2 linked regions of the Niabella yanshanensis genome follow. The protein of the gene in region 1 interacts with the protein of each later gene in a pairwise test. Links are inferred from orthologs where the notes say so. Each region holds a gene or a part of one and is shown in the gene's direction. Other genes may lie near its edges.

Region 1 (11,640 bases):
ATGGCAACGAACCTTGGTAATCTTTTAAACTAGTCAACTGGCAATCTTATCAACCAACAACCCAGTCTACCTATCCAACTAACCCTTGCCATCCTGTCAACCCATCAACTAGTCAACTCATTCGTTAATCAACTCACATTGCCATCTTGTCATTTGCATAAAAAGGAGGCCGGTAACCTGTCATCAAACTGAAAAAATTTCATGTTTCCTAACCGTGGCATATTATTTAGGGTACATTTGCCAACCATAAAGTGATTCATAAGAATCATCTTAAATAATCAAATTTTTTAAAAAGATAAACAATGGCTAAAAAATCGACTGTTACCCCTTTACATGACAGGGTAATCGTAAAACCAGCAGCAGCTGAAGAAAAAACAGCAGGCGGTATCATCATCCCTGATACAGCAAAAGAAAAACCACAACGCGGTACTGTAGTTGCAGCCGGTCCTGGCAAAAAAGACGAACCGGTGACTGTAAAAACCGGAGACACTGTTTTGTACGGTAAATACGCGGGTACTGAAATCCAGATCGAAGGTCAGGATCTTTTAATTATGCGTGAAAGCGATATTCTCGCTATCGTTTAATGTAAAATAATAAATGTAAAATGACGCATATAAACTACGTATCATCCTGCATTTAATATTTAATATTCAATACTTTAAATTCTAAATAGAAATGGCAAAACAATTACACTTCAATATAGAAGCGAGAAATAAAATGAAAAAAGGCGTTGATGCTTTAGCAAACGCTGTAAAAGTAACCCTGGGCCCTAAAGGCCGTAACGTGGTTATTGAGAAAAAATTTGGTGCTCCTGCTGTAACTAAAGACGGTGTTACCGTAGCAAAAGAAATTGAGCTGGAAGATGCAATTGAGAACATGGGCGCTCAAATGGTAAAAGAAGTAGCTTCTAAAACTGCTGATATTGCAGGTGATGGTACTACTACTGCTACTGTATTAGCTCAGGCTATCATCAGCGAAGGTTTGAAAATGGTAGCTGCAGGCGCTAACCCAATGGACCTGAAACGTGGTATTGATAAAGCGGTTTCTTTAGTAGTAGAGAACCTGAAAGCGCAAAGCCAGACTGTTGGGAGCGATAGCAAAAAGATCAAACAGGTTGCTTCTATTTCAGCTAACAACGACGATCAGATCGGTGATTTGATTGCTCAGGCTTTTGGTAAAGTAGGTAAAGAAGGGGTGATCACTGTAGAAGAAGCAAAAGGTACTGATACTACCGTAGACGTAGTAGAAGGTATGCAGTTCGACCGTGGTTATATCTCTCCATACTTCGTTACCAACAGCGAAAAAATGGAAGCTGAATTACAAAGCCCATACATCCTGATCTACGATAAAAAGATCAGCGCAATGAAAGATATTTTATCTATCCTCGAGAAAGTAGCTCAAAGCGGCCGTCCTTTGGTAATTATTGCTGAAGATTTAGAAGGTGAAGCATTGGCTACCCTGGTGGTAAATAAATTACGTGGTACTTTGAAAGTAGCTGCTGTTAAAGCTCCCGGCTTTGGCGACAGGAGAAAAGAAATGTTACAGGATATCGCCATCTTAACAGGTGGTACAGTTATTTCTGAAGACATGGGCCACAAATTAGAAGGTGCTGATATTTCAGCTCTGGGTCAGGCAGCTTCAATTACCATCGATAAAGACAACACGATTGTTGTTGGCGGTAAAGGCAAAAAAGCAGATATCGTGGGTCGTGTAAACCAGATTAAAGCTCAGATCGAGTCTACTACATCTGATTACGATAAAGAAAAATTACAGGAGCGTTTAGCTAAATTAAGCGGTGGTGTTGCTGTATTATATGTAGGTGCTGCTACAGAGGTTGAAATGAAAGAGAAAAAAGACCGTGTAGATGATGCTTTACATGCAACGCGTGCTGCAGTTGAAGAAGGTATTGTTCCTGGTGGTGGTGTTGCTTACATCCGTGCCGTAGCATCTTTAGATGTGAAAGTAAAAGGACAGATCGAAGACGAACAAACAGGTATGGCTATTGTAAAACGTGCTTTGGAAGCGCCTATCCGCACTTTAACGGACAACGCGGGCATCGATGGTTCTATAGTTGTTCAGAAAATTAAAGATGGTACCGGTGATTTCGGTTTCAACGCAAGAACAGAATCTTATGAAAACCTGTTCAAAGCTGGTGTTATCGACCCAACTAAAGTTAGCCGTGTAGCTTTGGAGAATGCAGCTTCTATCGCTGGTATGTTATTAACTACCGAGTGTGTAATTGCTGACAAACCAGAACCTAAATCTGCAGCACCTGCAATGCCAGGTGGTCCGGATATGGGTGGCATGGGCTATTAATTTAGCTGATGGTTTTAAGATGACAGTTGACAGCTGTCGGCCGTTCTAATATAAAAAGTCCCGCTTCGGTTTCGAGGCGGGACTTTTTGTGTTAAAGCATTAATTAATAACAGCGGTGGCACGTATTAGAGTTACCGGAACTCATCTAAGAAAAAAAGGCATTCATCTAAAAAATAAGGGCATTCATCGAATTGGCACTTTGTATAGGAATTTATCTATATATCTTTATAATGGTTTAGAGGGCTAGAGTGGGCAACGACACCTTTTCAGGTATGGTTGACCCCTCTTTTTTTTGCCTATATCATTATTCCTCAACTACTATCAATAGATATGTTAAAGTACCTTATTGGCTTTGCGCAAAATGACAACGCTGCACGGGGTATTCCCAGGAGGAGAGCTTTTAGGGCCAGTTCTAAAATCAGCCTAATGCCTTTCATTGTGAACAGGGCATATAACCTGCTCATAAACTCATGAAAAACAGTCATATAACTATTTTTCACTACAGATAGTACCAGGGATTGCGCTTCGAAGAAGAAATGTAGTTTTTCATATTTTTCCAGAAAGCCAGTACCATGTAAACGATAATGGGTGACCCCATGGTTAATACAGAAGAATAAATAAAATATTGCCTGATACGACAGGGAGAAATATGTAACCTGTCACCAATAGAAGAGCAAACACCAAAAGCATTCCACTCGACAAAATTTTTTAGGCGATTCATACTAACTATAGTTGGTTTACATTACAAAATTACCAAATCCCCTGATAATTTCAATAACTTCTATGGATTAGAACCCTTATTTTTTGTAAATTCGCGCCACTGCTAATGAAGGTATTACTAATATAAAAATATATTAAAAATGACATTTGATCTCGGTTTGGTTAGGAAAACTCATTTTAAAATTGAACAAAAGCTAACCGTGTCCGTTAATCATTAAAACACCTTCTGATCTGAAAGCAAAAACTTTACACCTCTTTTCTGAAAAGGATAACCCCTGAAGTTATCAGGCTACATAGTGGTTAAAGTGATGTAGATGGTGTTCTGTGGACCTGATCCCGGAGACTATAAGAATGATATAATCGATACAGGCTGGCAAGAAATGGCAGTGCCGGCAACTGTTTTAAATCTGCCTTCATATTGAAAAGACTTCTGTTATGAACATGTATAAGGATTACATTAAGGAAATTGAAGAAAGAAAGGCCCAGGGGCTTCATCCCAAGCCTATTGATGGCGCTGAATTGCTTAGCGAAATTATTGAACAGATAAAGGATGTCAATAACGAGTATAGAGCCGATTCTCTTAACTTTTTTATTTATAACACGTTGCCAGGTACCACGAGTGCTGCGGCGGTAAAAGCTACATTTTTAAAGGAAATCATCCTGGGCGCATCAATAGTTGAAGAAATTACGCCAGCTTTTGCGTTTGAACTACTATCACATATGAAGGGTGGACCTTCTATTGAAGTATTGCTGGACCTGGCCCTGGGTAATGATCCTGCGACTGCTCAGCAAGCAGCTGATGTGCTTAAAACGCAGGTTTTTCTTTATGATGCGGATACGGACCGGTTAAAAGAAGCATTTAAGAATGATAATGCAATAGCTAAAGACATACTGGAAAGTTATGCTAAGGCAGAATTTTTTACCAAATTGCCGGAAGTTCCGGAAGAGATCCAGATCGTAACATTTATTGCCGGCGAAGGTGATATATCTACGGATCTGCTTTCTCCGGGTAACCAGGCTCACTCGCGTTCTGACCGTGAGTTGCATGGTAAATGTATGATTACTCCCAAAGCGCAGGAAGAGATCAAGGCGCTTCAGGCACAGCATCCTGACAAGAGCGTGATGTTAGTTGCAGAGAAAGGTACTATGGGAGTAGGATCATCAAGAATGTCTGGTGTCAACAACGTGGCGCTTTGGACCGGCAAGCGGGCAAGCCCTTATGTTCCGTTTGTTAATATAGCTCCTATTGTGGGTGGTACCAATGGTATTTCACCCATCTTCCTTACGACAGTTGATGTTACGGGTGGTATTGGTATTGACCTTAAGAACTGGGTAAAGAAAACTGATGCAGATGGTAATGTGGTTCGCGACGAAAATGGCGATCCTGTCCTGGAAGAGGTTTATTCAGTAGCAACCGGTACTGTTTTGACCATTAATACTAAAACAAAGAAATTATATAACGGGGAACAGGAGTTGATTGATATTGCCAAAGCACTTACACCTCAGAAAAAAGAATTTATAAGGGCTGGTGGTTCTTATGCCATTGTATTTGGTAAAAAAATACAGACGGTTGCGGCTAAAATTCTGGATATTGAGCCGACTGCGGTATTTGCGCCTTCAAAGGAAATTTCGAATGAGGGACAGGGACTGACAGCGGTAGAAAAGATATTTAACAGGAACGCGGTTGGAATTACACCAGGTAAGATCTTACATGCGGGCTCCGATGTTCGGGTTGAAGTAAACATCGTTGGTTCACAGGATACTACCGGTTTAATGACGGCGCAGGAGCTGGAGTCGATGGCTGCTACAGTCATTTCCCCGATTGTTGATGGCGCTTATCAGTCTGGTTGTCATACTGCATCAGTATGGGATAAAAAAGCCCAGGCTAATATTCCTAAACTAATGAGGTTTATGAATGATTTCGGTTTGATTACTGCCCGTGATCCTAAGGGTGAGTACCATTCCATGACGGATGTGATTCATAAAGTTCTTAATGATATTACGGTAGATGAGTGGGCTATTATTATTGGAGGGGACTCTCATACCAGGATGTCTAAAGGCGTGGCGTTTGGAGCTGATTCAGGAACGGTTGCCTTAGCATTGGCTACAGGTGAGGCATCTATGCCTATTCCGGAGTCGGTAAAAGTAACTTTCAAAGGTGAAATGAAGGAGCATATGGATTTCCGTGATGTGGTTCATGCCACACAGGCGCAGATGCTGCAACAGTTTGGTGGAGAGAATGTATTCCAGGGAAGAATCATTGAAGTGCATATTGGTACGCTTCCTGCTGACCAGGCCTTTACCTTTACCGACTGGACTGCGGAGATGAAAGCCAAAGCCTCTATCAATATTTCTGAAGATGATACTTTGATCGAATCGTTGGAAATTGCCAAAGGCAGGATACAGATCATGATCGATAAAGGTATGGATAACAGCAAGCAGGTATTGCAGGGGTTAATTAATAAGGCAGACAAACGTATAGCCGAAATTAAATCGGGTGAAAAGCCGGCTCTTACGCCTGATGCCAACGCAAAATATTATGCCGAAGTAGTAATAGACCTGGATGCAATTGTAGAGCCGATGATCGCTGATCCGGATGTTAATAATAAAGATGTATCCAAGCGTTATACACACGATACGATCCGCGCCTTATCTCATTATGGTGGTGATAAAAAAGTGGATTTAGGCTTTGTAGGTTCCTGTATGGTGCACAAAGGTGATCTGAAAATTGTTTCCCAGATGTTAAAGAACCTGGAAGCTCAACAAGGAAAAGTGGAGTTTCATGCGCCGCTGGTTGTAGCTGCTCCTACTTACAATATAATTGATGAGCTGAAAGAAGAGGGCGATTGGGACCTGCTGCAAAAGTATTCGGGATTCGAGTTCAACGACCTGTTGCCCAAAAGTACCGCCCGCACAGAATATGAAAATATGATGTACCTGGAGCGTCCGGGTTGTAACCTCTGCATGGGGAACCAGGAAAAAGCAGCTAAAGGAGACACTGTTATGGCAACGTCAACCCGCTTATTCCAGGGGCGTGTGGTAGAAGATTCTGAACGTAAGAAAGGCGAGTCTTTACTGGCATCAACCCCGGTAGTGGTGTTGTCTGCTATATTGGGAAGGATTCCGAATATAGATGAATACAAGGCGGCTGTTGAAGGCATCAACCTTACGAAGTTTGTTCCTTCTGTTAAGGAACTGACAGCATAAAGATATTCGTTTGGGTATTTGACATAATCAACCCCGTTCTGTTAACAGAGCGGGGTTTCTTTATGATCCTTTAGCTTGGACGAGTTTTGGCCCTATTTCTGCAACCAGGGGGTAGGATTTGTTTAAGTATTTGGAAATATCCAACCGCAGGCTACAATCCCTAACTTTGTAGTCTCTCGCAATCTTAATTTTTTAGTACAAAAAAATTAGTAGACATGGCATTCGATCTCGATCTGATTAAGAAAGTTTATTCTGAATTTGAACAAAAAGTAAACGATGTACGCCAGTTACTGGGTCGTCCTTTAACTTTTACCGAAAAAATATTATATGCACATTTGACGAATCCTGCTACCAGGGCATACGACAGGGGTGTTGACTATGTAGATTTTGCTCCCGACAGGGTAGCTATGCAGGATGCTACGGCCCAGATGGCACTGTTGCAATTTATGCAGGCTGGCCGGTCTAAAGTGGCAGTACCGTCAACCGTGCATTGCGATCACCTTATTATGGCTGAAACAGGTGCTGAGGCTGATTTAAGACAAGCCAAAACAGAAAGTAAAGAAGTGTTTGATTTTTTAGCTTCCGTATCTAATAAATATGGAATCGGCTTCTGGAAGCCGGGGGCAGGCATTATTCACCAGGTGGTTTTGGAAAACTATGCTTTTCCGGGAGGTATGATGATTGGTACGGATAGCCACACTGTAAATGCAGGTGGGCTTGGCATGGTAGCCATTGGCGTAGGTGGCGCTGATGCCTGTGATGTAATGGCAGGGTTGCCATGGGAGCTAAAGATGCCTAAATTGATTGGGGTTAAATTAACAGGTAAGCTAAATGGATGGACAGCGCCAAAAGATGTGATCTTAAAAGTAGCCGGTATCTTAACAGTTAAAGGCGGTACCGGTTGTATTGTGGAGTATTTTGGAGAAGGGGCGACATCTATGAGCTGTACTGGTAAAGGCACTATTTGTAATATGGGCGCTGAAATAGGTGCAACGACGTCAACATTTGGTTATGATGATAGCATGAGCCGTTATCTGAAAGCCACTGGGCGCGAAGAGATCGCCGCTGCTGCAGATGCTATTGCCCAGCATTTAACGGCCGACCCGGAAGTTTATGCTAACCCTGAGCAATATTTTGACCAGTTGATTGAAATTAACCTGGACGAACTGGAGCCTCACCTGAATGGCCCTTTCACGCCCGACCTGGCTACCCCGATCTCTAAAATGAAAGAAGTGGCAGCTGCAAATGATTGGCCGACTAAAATCGAAGTAGGGTTGATCGGTAGTTGTACCAACTCTTCTTATGAAGATATCAGTCGTGCTGTATCCCTGGCTAAGCAGGTTAATGAAAAAGGACTTAAAACGAAAGCAGAGTTTACCATAACTCCGGGTTCTGAACAGGTTCGTTATACCATTGAGCGGGATGGCTTCCTGGATACATTTGATAAGATTGGGGCTACGGTATTTGCCAATGCCTGCGGACCCTGTATTGGTATGTGGAACAGGGTAGGTGCCGAAAAGAAGGAAAAGAATACAATAGTTCATTCTTTCAACAGGAATTTTGCAAAACGTGCTGATGGTAATCCGAATACCTATGCATTTGTAGCTTCTCCTGAAGTAGTGACCGCTCTTGCTATTGCGGGTGATTTAACATTCAATCCGCTTACAGATACGTTGATTAATGAAAAAGGGGAAACGGTGAAACTGGATCCGCCAACGGGTGAGGAATTACCGTCCAGAGGGTTTGCGGTTGACGATCCCGGATTCCAGGCTCCGGCCGCTGACGGCAGCGGGGTTCAGGTAATCGTTGATCCGGCCAGCAAACGTTTACAGTTATTAGATCCGTTTGCTCCCTGGGAAGGCACTGATCTGAAAGGCCTGAAGTTGCTGATCAAAGCCAAAGGGAAGTGTACAACCGATCATATCTCTATGGCGGGTCCCTGGCTTAAATTCAGGGGACACCTCGATAATATCTCTAATAATATGTTGATTGGAGCGGTAAATTTCTTTAATGATAAAACCGATAACATCAAGAACCAGCTCACTGGTGAGTACGGTCCGGTGCCGGCCACACAGCGCGCATATAAAGCCGCAGGTATTGGCAGTATTGTTGTGGGTGATGAGAATTATGGTGAAGGGAGCAGCCGTGAGCATGCGGCTATGGAGCCGCGGCATTTGGGTGTTCGGGTAGTTTTGGTAAAATCATTTGCCCGTATTCACGAAACCAACCTGAAGAAACAGGGCATGTTGGCACTGACTTTTGCTGATAAGGATGATTACGAAAAAATACAGGAAGATGATGTGGTTGACATTATGGGTTTAACCGGGTTTGCTCCCGGCAAGCCGCTAACCCTGGTATTACATCATTCTGACGGTACAACTGATAATATACAGGCAAATCATACCTATAATGATCAGCAGATCGAATGGTTTAAGGCCGGTGGTGCGCTCAACATCATCAGGAGAGAGTTTGCTGCCAATAATTAGTATTCACCAATAAGTGGTTCGTAGGTGTCATTTCTTTTAAAAGATTGACACCTTTTTTGTTGCGTTTTTTACAATAAACACGTTTGAAGTACCAAACAAAATTTGTAAATGAAACGAAGCATTGCCCGGATCTGTCTTTTTTTAATTGCCATAACTTTATTATGGGCAGGCTCCTGTACAAAGGAAAGTGATACTGAACGGGGTTATTATCTAACTACGGCCTACAAAAATACATTGGCTGTGCCGGTAACGATCCAATATGGGTTGCGGCTAAAAAGGGAGCCGGCTAAAGAGGATACGACTGGTTTTGTCGGGCAGATAATTACGATAGAACCGGGAAGAGCTTATGAAGCTTCAGTCTTTATGTGCACGGCTAATTGCGGACCTTTAATTTTAAGCGAGTCAGATCCCCGTTATCAGAAAAACCTGGTTAAAGTCACGATGAATGGTAAAGAGAAAATCGATACTTCCTGTGGTTTATATTATTCAATTTTTCCGGATGCTGGAAGAAAGACGACTTGCGAAGCTGACATAGCCAATCTTTTTAAAGATGAACAATGGATTAAAACAAAGGATGCTGCCGGAAACATTATCAGAAGGGAGTATGTAATAGACGAGTCTGATATGGCAGAAGCAAAATAGTTATTTTAAAAGCGTCGACTTAAATTATCGGGCTGCTGCGAATGGGTAGTTAATTACGTCTTTGATAATATTACTTTAAATTCATTATTGCAAATGAGGCTTTCAATTGTTAGCACACTTTTTATTGGCCTGGTAATGCTGGCATGTAATAAAAACTCCCGGGTTAACGATGACTGCGAGTCGGGATGTAAACCGAACCGCGTATGCACCGAGGAATTCAGAAGTTTGATTGTTCAGGTTATAGACGGCTCTCATGCAGAAGTGGCATTAGATAGCTTTGTAGTGGTGAGGTTGAGGGATTCTCAATTGATCATTAATAATGACGAAGCTGCTACGCAAACAGGAATAACAGGTGGCACAGGCAGGTATTTAATATTTTCTGATTCGAAAATCAATGAAACTTCGCGGTGCGGAGAAGATTTTGAATTCAGAGGTTATATAAACAAGCAGTCCATAGCAAACAGGGTTTATACAATTGCTCACGATTGTTGCCATATCAATCTTATATCAGGCGATACGAAAATTATTATTGATAAATAAAAAACCGCTGAAAGAATCAGCGGTTCAATTAGTCGTCATCCTGTGTAAACCGGTTGGCTTCGGCAAGAATAATTCACAAGGATTTAGCGAATTTCTTTTGTCCTATCGGAAACACAAGATGACAATATTTTAGAAATTATCGAATTGTATTTTGTTTCCTACTCTAACGGATATTATGGCGGAAATGTTCTGGTAACAATGCCTTATAATTGTTAAAACTATTTTCCGGTCATTAACTTTCTTAAATTCATTAACCCGTAACGCATTCTGCCCAAAGCTGTATTGATACTGCATCCGGTCATGTCAGCAATTTCCTTAAAGCTAAGATTGGCGAAATGCCTTAATATGATAACTTCTCTTTGCTCTTCGGGTAACTGTTCCAGGAGGTCTTTGGCTTTACCCATGCTTTGTACTTTGATAATCTTATCTTCTGCATTTTGTTCGGTACAGTTAATAGTGTCCAGCACTTCGTTATCTGTATTACTTTTTGCAAAAGGAAAACGTTTGAGTTTTCTAAAATAATCAACGCAGAGGTTATGGGCAATACGCATCGCCCAGGGCAAAAATTTACCTTCTTCCTTGTATTTACCACTTTTCAGGGTTTCTATGATTTTAATAAAAACATCCTGCGAAATATCTTCAGCGTGGTATTTATCCTTAACAATAAAAAGTATCGTATTAAAAAGCTTGTCCTTGTACCTCTCCAGTAATGAATCGAGTGCCGATTCGTTACCACTTGTAAACAAGTGTATAAGCTCGTTGTCGCTCTTTTTTATATCTGTAGTCATTACTTTCTGAAATGATTAAAATAGTTTGTAGCCCCTTTTTCTTCTCATGTACCTTTATCTCTGTACTACTACGGATGCAAATCACCCAAAAAATTGCCCAAAAGTGTTAAAAATTTTGTTAAAATTACAATTATTTGTTAACAAAATGTTGATTATCAATAATAATATTTTTTACCAGATGACATTTTAAGGCTACCTGATCTATTTCCAAAACCGGCTAAAAAGCCCGAAAAACAAGTATTTCTAAACAATTTTGCAGCTACTTTTGTAAGCTGTATAGGTAAAATTTAATAATGGCGGCACAGAAAAAATCAAACGGTGAAATACTGATAAAAGGGGCAAAAGTTCATAATCTTAAAGATGTAACCGTCAGTATTCCAAGAAACAAATTTATTGTAGTTACAGGTGTTTCCGGTTCTGGAAAGTCTTCATTGACTATAGATACCCTGTATGCTGAAGGGCAGCGGCGGTATGCGGAAAGCCTTAGTGCTTATGCAAGGCAATTCCTGAACCGTATGAATAAACCGGAGGTTGATTACATTAAAGGATTGTGTCCGGCCATAGCCATCGAACAAAAAGTAATTACCCGTACGCCCCGCAGTACGGTAGGCACAATGACGGAGATCTATGATTATTTAAGATTGCTGTTTGCGCGGGCCGGTGTAACCATTTCACCTGTGTCAGGTCAGGAAGTGAAAAAAGATGATGTTGCCGATGTAGTAAGTGCTATTCAGAAACTGAAGGAAGGTGATAGAGTTTTTATACTCGTTAAATTTAAACAGCATCGTAACCGTGACATCAAAGAAGAGTTGAATATATTAATGCAGAAAGGCTTTAGCCGGATTGCAATGGATACTAATGAGGCGGGTGAAGGGATGGCGGTAAAAAGGATCGAGGATTTTTTAGAAATGGACGCTGCCGATGTAACCAAACTGTTTCAG
Region 2 (11,538 bases), 320 kb from region 1 along the record:
AATAAAGCTGGTACCCATCAAAAAACTGGCTATTTCTTTGTACCACCAGGCTGGGTACACGGCCAATCAGCCATTCAAATATATTGATCTGAGGTACGAACTGCCCGGTTAGATTAATCGTTCGCGCATTTATGTTTCCTGAGAAAAGTCCGCTCACATACTTTTTCTCCAACTCCTCCAGTGTGAGTCTTCTTCCTTCTATATTTACGTTATCCAGCAGCACGCCACCACCTCTTGCATAAGAGCTATACGCTCCTTGCATATTATTTAATAAAGAGGTGCCTGTGTTAATGGCAGGAGGCATCTGTAAAGCGGGCAAATTAAAAGTCCTGTATAGCGAATCTGTATCCAACTTTACTGTCAGGAACTTACTTTTATTGCCCATCACATCGCTAAAAAGGATTTTAGCCTTATCAAAAAATACAACGGAGTCCATTTTAAATCGTCCCTCTGCATCCGTCTTAACCAACTCAAGTGCACGCCCCGAATCAGAAGTGGCCACCCAAACCAGCAGGTCTCTATCCGCAAAATTCTTTTTAGAGCCGCGCACATTTACCTGGCCCGATAAAGATATATACCCTGGGTCTGTGTAGCCCGGAGTGGGCGGTTTGCTGCCGATGAGTTCCTTCCAGTTAAAGCGTCGCCAGCCATTGGTAAGCATCACCAGGTCCAATGCCTCTTTAGCCTGGGGAGCGCTGCTGAAATAAAAAGCTGGATGATGTACGTAGCCCGGAATATCGCTGGTTAATAAAAGGGAGGAAATGATATTTTCTTTACGGAGACCAGGTTCGTTGTAGTCATCGTCTGTTACCGACACAGAGAAATTGCCATTTACCGGTTCGTTAAAATCAATACTATAATGATTTTTACCCCGGACTTTGGTATTGATCTGTTGTGGATTAAGAACAGCATTAACAATATACTCTTTATTATCAACAAAGACCAGACGTTCGGCTAATGGCATACCGTCTTTATTGAAAAAAGTGATTTGTAAAATACCTGAATGAAGAGCCGATGTGTTAATAGTGCCTGGCTGGTTGTTGTTTACTGGTAGTTTAAACATCACCTCGTGCTGCATTTGCCCGATTATATAAGAAGGTGTAAAGCTTTCATCGCCGGAAGAAGTATAAGAATAGTTAACAGTGCTACTCGTGTTTTCTACCTGTATGGCAATGCCCTTGCCTGAAGCAACAGGTAGCGGATATGCTTTTCCATTCCATACGGCCTGGTAGGTTGTGCCGTCGGCTGGTTTAAGCTTAAACACGCCCATGCCGTCGTGAAGACTTTCAATCTGCGTAACGGTTGCTCCCGTATTATCTACGATACTGGCAGTAATATTTTCCGGCAGACCTTCGCCCGATGTGGCTTTGAAAGCAACCTTGTTTTCCACGCCGGCCAGTAAAGTGCCACCCTCGGGAAAGAATGCCAGTGCATGAGTATTCTTTGACGGAACTTCAGGCTTGTTGTTTCTTCCATGTACACGAATGGGAGTATTGTAGAGGAATACTTTCTCCTGATTCAACATTAAAGGAGTATAGGCCCTTACCTGGTAGGTTCCCGTTGACAATGTATCGGGTATATCAATCTGCCCGTAAGTAATGCCATTAAATACCGGGAGTACTTTTTGGCTGATCACTGCACCAGCCCGGTTGATCAGCTCAACAAAAAGCGTTGAATTACGGGCAGAAGGTTTGAAGTCTGAAATAAAATACCCTTTAAACCAGCTGGTTTGTCCTGCGAAATAATCTTTTCTATCCATGTGCAGGTATACCTTTTCAATAGGGGTAGACTGATGCCAGCCTTCCAGTATTTTTTCCTGGGCCGGCGCAACATGGAATGATAATAAGAAGAAAACGGATAATATTTGTTTATAAATCTTCATCGGGCATTGTTAAGTTACAAAAAAAATGGCGAAGTGTGTTTTACCCTTCACTATTATAGGATGCATTTAACAGCGCCTTTGCACAAACATGTCTCAGCAGTTAGTTAGCACCTGGCTCAATGATCTTCTCAATCATCAGCATACGGCCGTCGTTGGTAACGCCTTCGGCAACTATTTTAAAACGCCTGGTTTGGTCATTATTGTAAAATATAACCGGAATGGTTGGATTGACTTCCGCTAAAAAAATAGCCGGATTCCAGTTCAGTGTCATCCTTTTATCCGCTTTGCTATTATCAGGTTGCTTGTCATAATCAGGATTATAAAATTCTTTCATAACGGTGTACCCATTATAATTTACGATATCTGTGGGCGATTCCATTGCTGCCCTGAGGTCAGCGCCTTTCTTGCGGTAGATAGCGAGCGCTGTGCCACCACCGGCCGTTGCAACAGTGTTAGGCATAAGCTTAATAAATGCCAGTTCTGCAACAGGTATACCTTCAATCATCGTGGCATCAGTCGGCATCTCATCCAGGAATAAAGCCACATTCCCTCCCCCCAATCCACCACCGCGGTAATTTAATACATAATTGCCCGGAGTACCACTAACGGTAAGACCTGCAACCCGTCCCTGCAGGTATTGGAAGATATCGCCCCCAAAAACTTCATTTCTCAGGTCAATGGTTCGGCTGTTAATTCCACCTGAGAACAAACCACTGGCATATTGCTCGTCCAGCTTCTCCACCTCTGATTTTTGTCTAACCTTTACAACTACATTCTCCAGTAACAGCCCCTGGGCTTTTACATAGTCATCATAAGCGTTTACAATAGCGTTGTTTTTAATAATGGCGCTGCTGTCCTGGGGCATGAGTACCGGCTCAATTCCAAATCTCCTGTTTAGCGAATCGGCATCCAGCTTTACCCTGATAAACTTGCTCTTATTACCCCTTACTTCAGAAAAAAGTATTTTATTTTTTTCCGTAAAGAACAAAGAATCCAGTTTGAAACGGCCCATTGAATCCGTTTGTAGTAATGTAGTGGTGCCCCGTTTCGCAACGGTTGTATCAACAGCTGAGCGCATCATGATAACGTCCCTGTTGGCCAAAGGTTTTTTGGTACCTTCTAATACAATCTGGCCACTTAAGCTAATGTATCCGGCGTCCTTATATTTAGCCGGCGCCAATTTATTCTGGGCCACATCTGTCCATTTGAACCGGGTCCAGCCATGGGTCATCATTACCAGGTCTAAGGCAGCATGTGTAGAATCAGCATTGCTGCTAAAATAGTAAGCCGGATTATGGATATATCCGCGCAAGTCGCTGTTAAGCAAAAACCAGGAATAAATGGTTTGTGATCGGAAGGGCTCTGTTTCACTGTCTGCATCGGTTACCGATACTGAAAAGTTACCGATAATAGTGTCCGTAAGTGCAATTGAGAACCTGTTTCTTTTTCTTGCTTCAATATTTAAAGTGTCGATTTTGAGCGTTGCGGGTAGTACGTAATCTTTATTATTAATAAAAGTAAGGCGTTCGGCAAGGGGCATTTCGTCTTTATTGAATACAGTTAAGTGTAAAATACCTGAGTAGAAATCCGCGGTAGGAATAACTCCTGTTATCTCTTTTTTGTCTCCGCCAATCGGGTGTTTAAAGAGCACCTGGTTTTCCATTTGTCCCACCAAATAGGCGGGTTTAAACGCTTCGTCAGTGCTATTATATTGAATACGGAACTGCTTGCCTTTTGCTGTATTTCTGACACTGAATGAGATTCCGTTATCAGTAGATGGTGGTAGCGGATACTTCTCTTCAGAACCTTTCAATGTGGCAAAATAGCTGCCTGCCGGCAGTGGAATAATAGGAAAGCTACCCATGCCGTCATGCTGGCTTTTAAAGCTGGTTACTAATTCGCCGGTTTCGCTTTTGATTTCTCCTTCCACCGATAATGGCATTCCATATTTGTCGATGGCTTTGAAGGCAACAATATTCAATAATCCTTTAACCATGTTACCGCCTTCAGGGAAGAAGAGTAGCTGAGATTTACCCTTTGGTTCATCGTTGTTTTTCTTTTTGTCTTCTTTTCCCCATATGGAAACCCGTTTGTGAAACACAAATCCGGGCTGGTTGAGCATTATGGAGGAATAAGCTCTTATCTGATAGGTACCTGCCACCAGGCTTTCGGGAATATCTATTTGTCCTCCGATTGTTGTTCCATAATAAACTGGAAAAATGTTTCTTAATACAATATCGTTATCGCTGTTGATTAGTTCTACGTACAAGGAAGAGCTTTGTCCGGATGGTATAAGCCCGGTCATAAAATAGCCTTTTAACCAAATGGTTTGCCCGGCGAAGTAACTCTCCCGGTCCAGGTGTAGATACAATTTTTCTACGGGATTGGTTTTTGTCCATGCAGCCAGCTTATTTTCAAGGGTTTGAGCGGAGGTTAGCGAACAGGTGGTTGCCAAAAGCAGTAGAGAAAGCAGGATTTTTTTCATACAGATAAATAAGTACATGAAAATAAAGTAAATGACTATAAAAAATGCAGGAAGTTTATTTTTAACGCCTGTTTTTTATGGAATGACCGACATTTTGTCTACTTTTTTTCATTGGCAATATTATTGTCATGCTTAGTTTTGCCAACAAATTAGAATATGATGAATCAAAACAATGATAATTTTACAGAGCAGGATGGTTTAAACATTAATGCTGACGAAAATGTAAGTGGTACAGAGCACCTGAACGACCCCATTGAAGAAACCCAGTTGAACGCTTTAGAGGCTGAATTAAATGAGAGTAAGGACAAGTATTTGCGCCTTGCTGCTGAGTTTGACAACTTCCGGAAAAGAACCGCAAAAGAACGTATAGAGTTATTTCAAACTGCGGGAAAAGATATTATTACAGATTTATTAGATGTGTTAGATGATGTAGATCGTGCATCGAAAGAGGTAGAAGAGTCCAGTGATGCGCATTTGAAGCAGGGGGTGAGCCTGATTTTTAACAAGCTGAAAAATATTTTACAATCAAAGGGATTAAAGGCAATGGAGGCAAAAGGTGTTGCTTTTGACCCGGAATTACATGAAGCTATTACAGAAATTCCCGCGCCTACCGAGGATTTGCAGGGGAAGATAGTGGATGAAATAAGTAAAGGGTATTACCTGAATGATAAGATTATTCGTCATGCCAAAGTAGTGGTAGGTAAATAATTTGAAAGTTTGAAGGGACGAATTGATTGCCGCCTATGATTTTTCAGGTTTTCAAATTGAATGTTTTCAAAAAATACTAGATGTCAAAAAGAGATTTTTACGAGATATTAGGCGTGTCCAAAACAGCAACTGCGGAGGAGATCAAAAAGGCTTATCGTAAGGTAGCGATGCAATTTCACCCCGACAGGAATCCGGGAGATAAAGCCGCAGAAGAAAAGTTTAAAGAAGCGGCCGAAGCTTACGAGGTGCTAAGCGATTCAGAAAAGAAGGCGCAGTATGATCGGTTTGGGCATGCTGGCTTAAGTGGAGCTGGTCGTGGTGGCGGTTTTGGCGGTGGCGGCGGTATGAATATGGAAGATATATTCAGCCAGTTTGGAGATGTGTTCGGTGATGATATTTTTGGAAGCTTCTTTGGCGGCGGGGGACGGGCCAGGGGCGGTGGCGCCAGGGCGCGTGGTATACGGGGAAGTAATCTCCGTGTGAAATTGAAGCTGAATTATGAAGAAATAGCGAAAGGGGTTACTAAAAACATTAAAGTAAAAAAATACACTTCCTGTACTACCTGTGGCGGTGATGGCGCTAAAGATAAAGGAAGCGTTCAAACCTGCCGTACCTGCCAGGGTAGTGGCCAGGTGAGGAAAGTGCAGAATACTTTCCTGGGGCAGATGCAAACCGTTACCACCTGTCCTGATTGTAACGGAGAAGGAACTACCATAACATCCAAATGCTCTAATTGTAAAGGGGCCGGAAGGGTCTACGGTGAGGAAACGATCACCATTGATGTGCCACCAGGCGTGCAGGCAGGCATGCAATTAAGTATTGGCGGAAAAGGAAATGCGGGCGAGCGCGGTGGCGCTGCCGGAGATCTTATTGTTTTAATTGAAGAGGAAACACATACAGAATTGCAACGGGAAGGGCTAAACGTGGTTTATGAATTGTATGTGTCGTTTACAGATGCGGTGTTTGGCACGAATGCCGAAGTGCCGACAATTGACGGCAGGGCTAAGATAAAAATACCCCCGGGTACACAAAGTGGTAAGATTTTCCGGTTAAAAGGCAAAGGTTTTCCCAATGTACATTCAAACTATGAAAAAGGTGACCAGTTAATACATGTTAGTGTCTGGACGCCTCAAAACCTCAGCGACGAAGAAAAGGCGGCTTTAGAAGGACTTTCAGACTCTCCTAATTTAAAACCTCAACCGGAAAAGACAGAAAAAGGCTTTTTCGATAAAATAAAAGATTTGTTTAGTTAATATTTCCATCTTTTTATCAAAATGGGTCCGTACTTTGTGCGGGCCCATTTTGATTTGGGATAGCGAATGCGATTGGACCGAAATCAATAGACGATAATCAATTAAGTAGTATATTGATGCCCATTTTAAAAATCATTAAATGTTTAAGTTAGACAATAAAAAGGCCATCGTTACAGGCGGTGGCAGCGGTATCGGTAAAGCAGTATGTCTTGTGTTTGGCAGAGCTGGTGCGCATGTTTTTGTGGCTGATCTCAATAAAGAGGCCGCAGCGGCAACCGTTCACGAAATTGAATCCGCCGGGGGGAAAGCCACAGCATTACCGGTAAATGTGGCCAGCCAGGAAGAAGTGTTGACGGCTTATGCTTCGGTAGGGGCTTTTGATATTCTCGTAAACAGTGCGGGCGTTTCTCATATTGGTAAAGTTGAAACAACCGCCGCTGAGGATTTTGACCGGGTATTTGCGGTAAACGTAAAGGGTGTGTATAATAGTTTATACGCCTCAATTCCGTTGATGAAGGAAAACGGCGGAGGGGTTATTGTGAACCTGGCATCTATAGCATCCAGCGTGGGTATTCCGGACCGGTTTGCTTATAGCATGAGCAAGGGAGCTGTATTGGCTATGACTTTATCTGCAGCGAAAGACTATGTAAAAGATAATATCCGTTGTAACTGTATCTCTCCGGCGCGGGTGCATACACCATTTGTAGATGGCTTCCTGGCAAAAAATTACCCGGGTAAAGAAGCCGAAATGTTTGAGAAGCTTTCTCAAACCCAGCCCATCGGCCGTATGGCAAAGCCTGAGGAAATTGCCGCCCTTATTTTGTACCTGTGCAGCGATGAAGCATCTTTTATTACGGGTAGCGATTATCCTATTGATGGAGGGTTTATCAAGCTGAATAATTAATAATAAATTTTAAATTACAAAATGAAACTAATACGTTATGGCCAACCGGGCAGTATTAACACCGGTGTTATTATAGATGATGTGAAATATGATACCTCAGGTTTTGGAGAGGATTATAATGAACAATTTTTTGAAACCGATGGTTTGGCACGCCTGGCCCAATATATACAGGATAATAAAAGTAGCCTGGTAACGATCAGTGAGGAGGAGCGTTTGGACAGCCCTGTAGCACGTCCTTCCAAGATATTGTGCATCGGTTTAAACTATGCCGATCATGCAAAAGAAACGGGTGCTACTGTACCTACGGAGCCGGTTATCTTTATGAAATCATCCACTTCGTTATCAGGTCCGAATGACAATATTATAATACCTCGGGATTCTTTAAAAACAGACTGGGAAGTAGAACTGGCCGTAGTAATTGGCAAGAAAGCCAGTTATGTGGAAGAGGCTGATGCAATGGACTACGTTGCTGGTTATGTGTTGCACAATGACGTGAGCGAGCGCGCGTTCCAGTTAGAGCGGGGTGGTACCTGGGATAAGGGTAAGGGCTGCGATACCTTTGCACCTTTAGGCCCGTTTCTGGCTACCAAAGACGAGATCGCGGATCCGGATAACCTGCGCCTTTGGCTAAAAGTAAACGGACAAACCATGCAGGACGGGACTACGGCCAATTTCATTTTTAAATTGCCACATATTATTTCCTACGTAAGTCAGTTTATGACTCTGTTACCAGGAGATGTAATATCTACCGGAACTCCGGCTGGCGTGGGCATGGGTTTTAATCCTTCGATCTATTTGAAACCTGGTGACGTAATTGAATTAGGTATTGATGGCCTCGGAACATCCAGCCAGACCTGCGTAGCGTGGAGTAAATAATATTATGAAGTAAAGATGACAGAGGACGGTTGACTGTGATTTAGTTGACGGTCCTCTGTTATTTTTGGTCGTTTAAACAATAGTTATGGCTTTAAGAATAGATGCACATCAGCATTTCTGGATATTTGATCCGGTAAGGGATAGCTGGATCGATGAATCGATGAAAAAGATACAAAGGGACTTTTTACCCAAAGATCTGAAGCCGGTATTGGTGGAAAATGGTTTGGATGGATGTGTGGTAGTGCAAAGTGATCAGTCTGAAGTAGAGAATCTTTTTCAGCTTGCTAATGCTATACAAAACAACTTTGTGAAAGGTGTAGTAGGATGGGTAGATCTGCAGGCAAAAAATATAGAAGACAAGCTCGCCCATTACTGCTATTATAAGAAACTGAAAGGCTTCCGTCATGTATTGCAGGGGGAAAAGGACAGGGCCCTGATGCTGAAGAAGAGGTTTATGAATGGTATCAGTCTCTTACACAAATACGATTATACTTACGATATTTTGATATTCCCCGACCAGCTAAAGTACGCCCGCAAGCTGGCAGCAGCTTTTCCTGATCAGCGGTTTGTAATCGATCATATTGCAAAGCCGTATGTAAAAGCAGGTACGGTAGATGGCTGGCAGCAAGATATACAGGCAGTAGCCGAACTGCCTAATGTATATTGTAAGATCAGTGGTATGGTTACGGAGGCTGACTGGACAAGATGGAAACCACAAGACTTTACACCTTACCTGGATACGGTGGTGGAGGCTTTTGGCGCTAAGCGCATTATGTATGGAAGCGACTGGCCGGTTTGCCTGGTAGCCGGATCTTATAAAAAGATGAAAGGGATTGTAGATGCCTATTTTGCTTCTTTTACGGAAAGTGAAAAAGCCGCTTTTTATGGAGGAAATGCTACAAAGTTTTACAATTTATAAGTCATAACTTTGGAGAAACAAACCTATGTCTATTTTAAAACTTCCATTCCTTTATGCAGGCTCCAAAGGCGAAAAGCATTTATATACTTTGTTTGACAGCGGCGCTAATCTTTCCTGTGTTAATCCGGATAATATTGAAGATATTGCAGTATTAGAGCCGCTCGGGCGCGTGAGGAAACTGGCCACAGCCAGTGAAGGGCTTTTTATAGAGGTTAAATATGCGGTTAGACTCGATTTTTATATCAATGGTGTACTGTTGTCAGATGAGTTCCTGGTAGTACCCAACCTTGGTGAAGAAGCTATCATTGGTGCCGCTACGCTTCAGAAATGGCGTATCAAACTCAACTTTGAGGATGATATAGTGGAAGTTGACCCTAAAGTTGCAAAACTACAGTTGATCTGAATTATGGTTTTTCGATGACATAAATAAGGCCGCGGTTTTGAATCGCGGCCTTATTATATTTTCGGAATAAATTAAGCCTATTCACCACCCATTGCTTCCAGTACCTTAGGTGTTACACCGGTAAAGCTGAAACCTCCGTCGTGGAAAAGGTTTTGCATCGTAACATATTTAGTCAGGTCGCTGAACATTACCGCAATATAGTCTGCGCATGCCTCAGCAGGAGCATTGCCTAAAGGGCTCATTTTTTCAGCGTAGTTAATAAAGCTGTCGAAACCTTTAACACCACTTCCTGCGGTAGTTGGAGTAGGAGATTGGGAAATGGTATTCACCCGTACCTTATTTTTTTCTCCATAGTAATAACCAAACATCCTGGTTACGCTTTCCAGCAGGGCTTTGGCATCCGCCATCTCATTATAATCAGGAAATACACGCTGTGCAGCTATATAAGTCAATGCAATTACACTGGCATGCTCGCTTAAGGCATCCAGTTCCCAGGCTGTTCTCAATACTTTATGCAGGCTCATAGAAGAAATGTCGAAGGTTTTCTGATTCCATTCATAATTCATCTCTGTATAATGTTTGCCTTTACGTACGTTAAGGCCCATGCCTACAGAGTGAAGAATAAAATCGATCTTTCCGCCAAAATGTTCCATCGATTTTTCGATCAGGTTTTTTAGATCATCCAAACTGGTAACATCGGCACCAATAACAGGCGCATTGCCACATTCAGCAGCCAGTTGATTAATAGCACCCATGCGAAGCGCTACCGGCGCATTCGTTAATACGATTTCTGCTCCTTCAGCGTAGCATTTTTGGGCTGTTTTCCAGGCAATGGATTTTTCGTCCAGCGCACCAAATATAATTCCCTTCTTTCCTTTTAAAAGATTATAAGCCATTAGATAAAAATTAGAGGGTAAATGTAAGAATGATTTTTGATTTGTAAGTAATATATAGATGGGTTCTGTAAGCTTGAATAAAAGAGAATAAGAAACTCAATAGTAGTAGCGCGCAATAAACCAGACCTGAAGATTAACGGGATTACATGAATGTTTTGGCTGGCCGGTGTTTTTTTTGTCCCCTGTTATACACCGCTTTGGTTACAAAATGCCCCAAAGCCGCACCCACTATAATATCGCTGGCCCAATGCCGGTTATCGTACACACGGGATAAAGCGGTTAGGGAAGCAATGGAATAGGCCACCGGCGCAACCCATTTTTTATCAGGGAACTCCATGGCCAATGCCGTAGCCAGTGTAAAAGCTATGCTTGAATGTGCCGACGGAAAAGAGTTGTATTTGACTTTAGAAAACGGTGGCGCATAGTTAAAAGGCGTTGTTGAGGCATCGGGCCTTTGTCTCCGGATCAGATTTTTACCGGCAAAACAGATAATAGATGAAATGGCCATAGCCTTGCTACCCCGTAATCCTATACTTTCAACATGAGGATTTTTTATGGCCAGACCTGTAACGTAAATGGCAGGAAAGACAAACAGCCCATATATGTTGCCCACAGGTTCTACTCCCCGGGCCATGCTGGTGGTAAAGTTATTTTGATTATGCTGGAGCACACTTTTAATCTCTTTATCCAGAAGCATCAGTCCACCGGCACTGCCCGCTAAAGCAGAGAATTTTATCCAGTCTTTTTTCTGCCAGCGCAAAGGGCTTGCAGCAATAGCTGCCCCGTCTTTTATACCGGTTACAATAAAATCTTTATTTAACCTCTCCAGTTGGTGACGAGCCGGTGGAAGGCTGTCTTTCACTATAGATTGTTGAATTAAACTGTCTTGTGGTAAGGTTTGAGCATGTATAGACGAGCTCCCGTAAAGGAGTATGAAGAGAGAACAGCTGAATAGGAACCGTGTTGAGCGAATCACGTTTGTTATTTAGAGGTAGATTATATCGAAAGATAATCGTAAAGCAAGGCTATTACTGTTAAACCTCCGCCATATATAGCCGCTATAGCGCAAAACAAGGCGAGGGCATAAAAGATCAGGCCAAAAGTACTTGAACTGGAGGTGAGTTTATTGTTTAAAAAACGGTAGGTGTAAATGCCGCCGATCAACATGATCGGTATAACGCATAAAATCAGCGTAAGCTTTAGTCCTGCCAT

The links.
Region 2: the proteins of groL (region 1) and U0035_RS06165 interact in binary tests that used the Escherichia coli proteins (3 or more experiments, as listed by UniProt). The link is inferred for Niabella yanshanensis from one-to-one orthologs.

Annotation. Positions count from the first base shown.
Region 1 is NZ_CP139960.1:1,259,335-1,270,974, reverse strand. What follows is about bases 32-2,995. They hold groL (chaperonin GroEL), read left to right. Parts: upstream 32-675; coding sequence 676-2,316; downstream 2,317-2,995. Other genes in these bases: U0035_RS04830 (PspC domain-containing protein), read right to left, coding at 2,816-2,995; U0035_RS04840 (co-chaperone GroES), read left to right, coding at 303-584. In the rest of the region: more of U0035_RS04830, read right to left, coding at 2,996-3,037; U0035_RS04825 (bifunctional aconitate hydratase 2/2-methylisocitrate dehydratase), read left to right, coding at 3,472-6,243; U0035_RS04820 (aconitate hydratase), read left to right, coding at 6,459-8,729; U0035_RS04815 (hypothetical protein), read left to right, coding at 8,838-9,371; U0035_RS04810 (hypothetical protein), read left to right, coding at 9,465-9,911; U0035_RS04805 (RNA polymerase sigma factor), read right to left, coding at 10,130-10,699; U0035_RS04800 (excinuclease ABC subunit UvrA), read left to right, coding at 10,993-11,640.
Region 2 is NZ_CP139960.1:1,583,310-1,594,847, reverse strand. What follows is about bases 3,438-6,299. They hold U0035_RS06165 (nucleotide exchange factor GrpE), read left to right. Parts: upstream 3,438-4,523; coding sequence 4,524-5,075; downstream 5,076-6,299. Other genes in these bases: dnaJ (molecular chaperone DnaJ), read left to right, coding at 5,156-6,299; U0035_RS06170 (hypothetical protein), read right to left, coding at 3,438-4,367. Also shown: U0035_RS06175 (hypothetical protein), read right to left, coding at 1-1,882; more of U0035_RS06170, read right to left, coding at 1,983-3,437; more of dnaJ, read left to right, coding at 6,300-6,328; U0035_RS06155 (SDR family NAD(P)-dependent oxidoreductase), read left to right, coding at 6,468-7,232; U0035_RS06150 (fumarylacetoacetate hydrolase family protein), read left to right, coding at 7,254-8,108; U0035_RS06145 (amidohydrolase family protein), read left to right, coding at 8,194-9,027; U0035_RS06140 (pepsin/retropepsin-like aspartic protease family protein), read left to right, coding at 9,053-9,430; U0035_RS06135 (enoyl-ACP reductase FabI), read right to left, coding at 9,508-10,326; U0035_RS06130 (phosphatase PAP2 family protein), read right to left, coding at 10,469-11,188; U0035_RS06125 (hypothetical protein), read right to left, coding at 11,323-11,538. UniProt on the Escherichia coli protein: Participates actively in the response to hyperosmotic and heat shock by preventing the aggregation of stress-denatured proteins, in association with DnaK and GrpE. It is the nucleotide exchange factor for DnaK and may function as a thermosensor.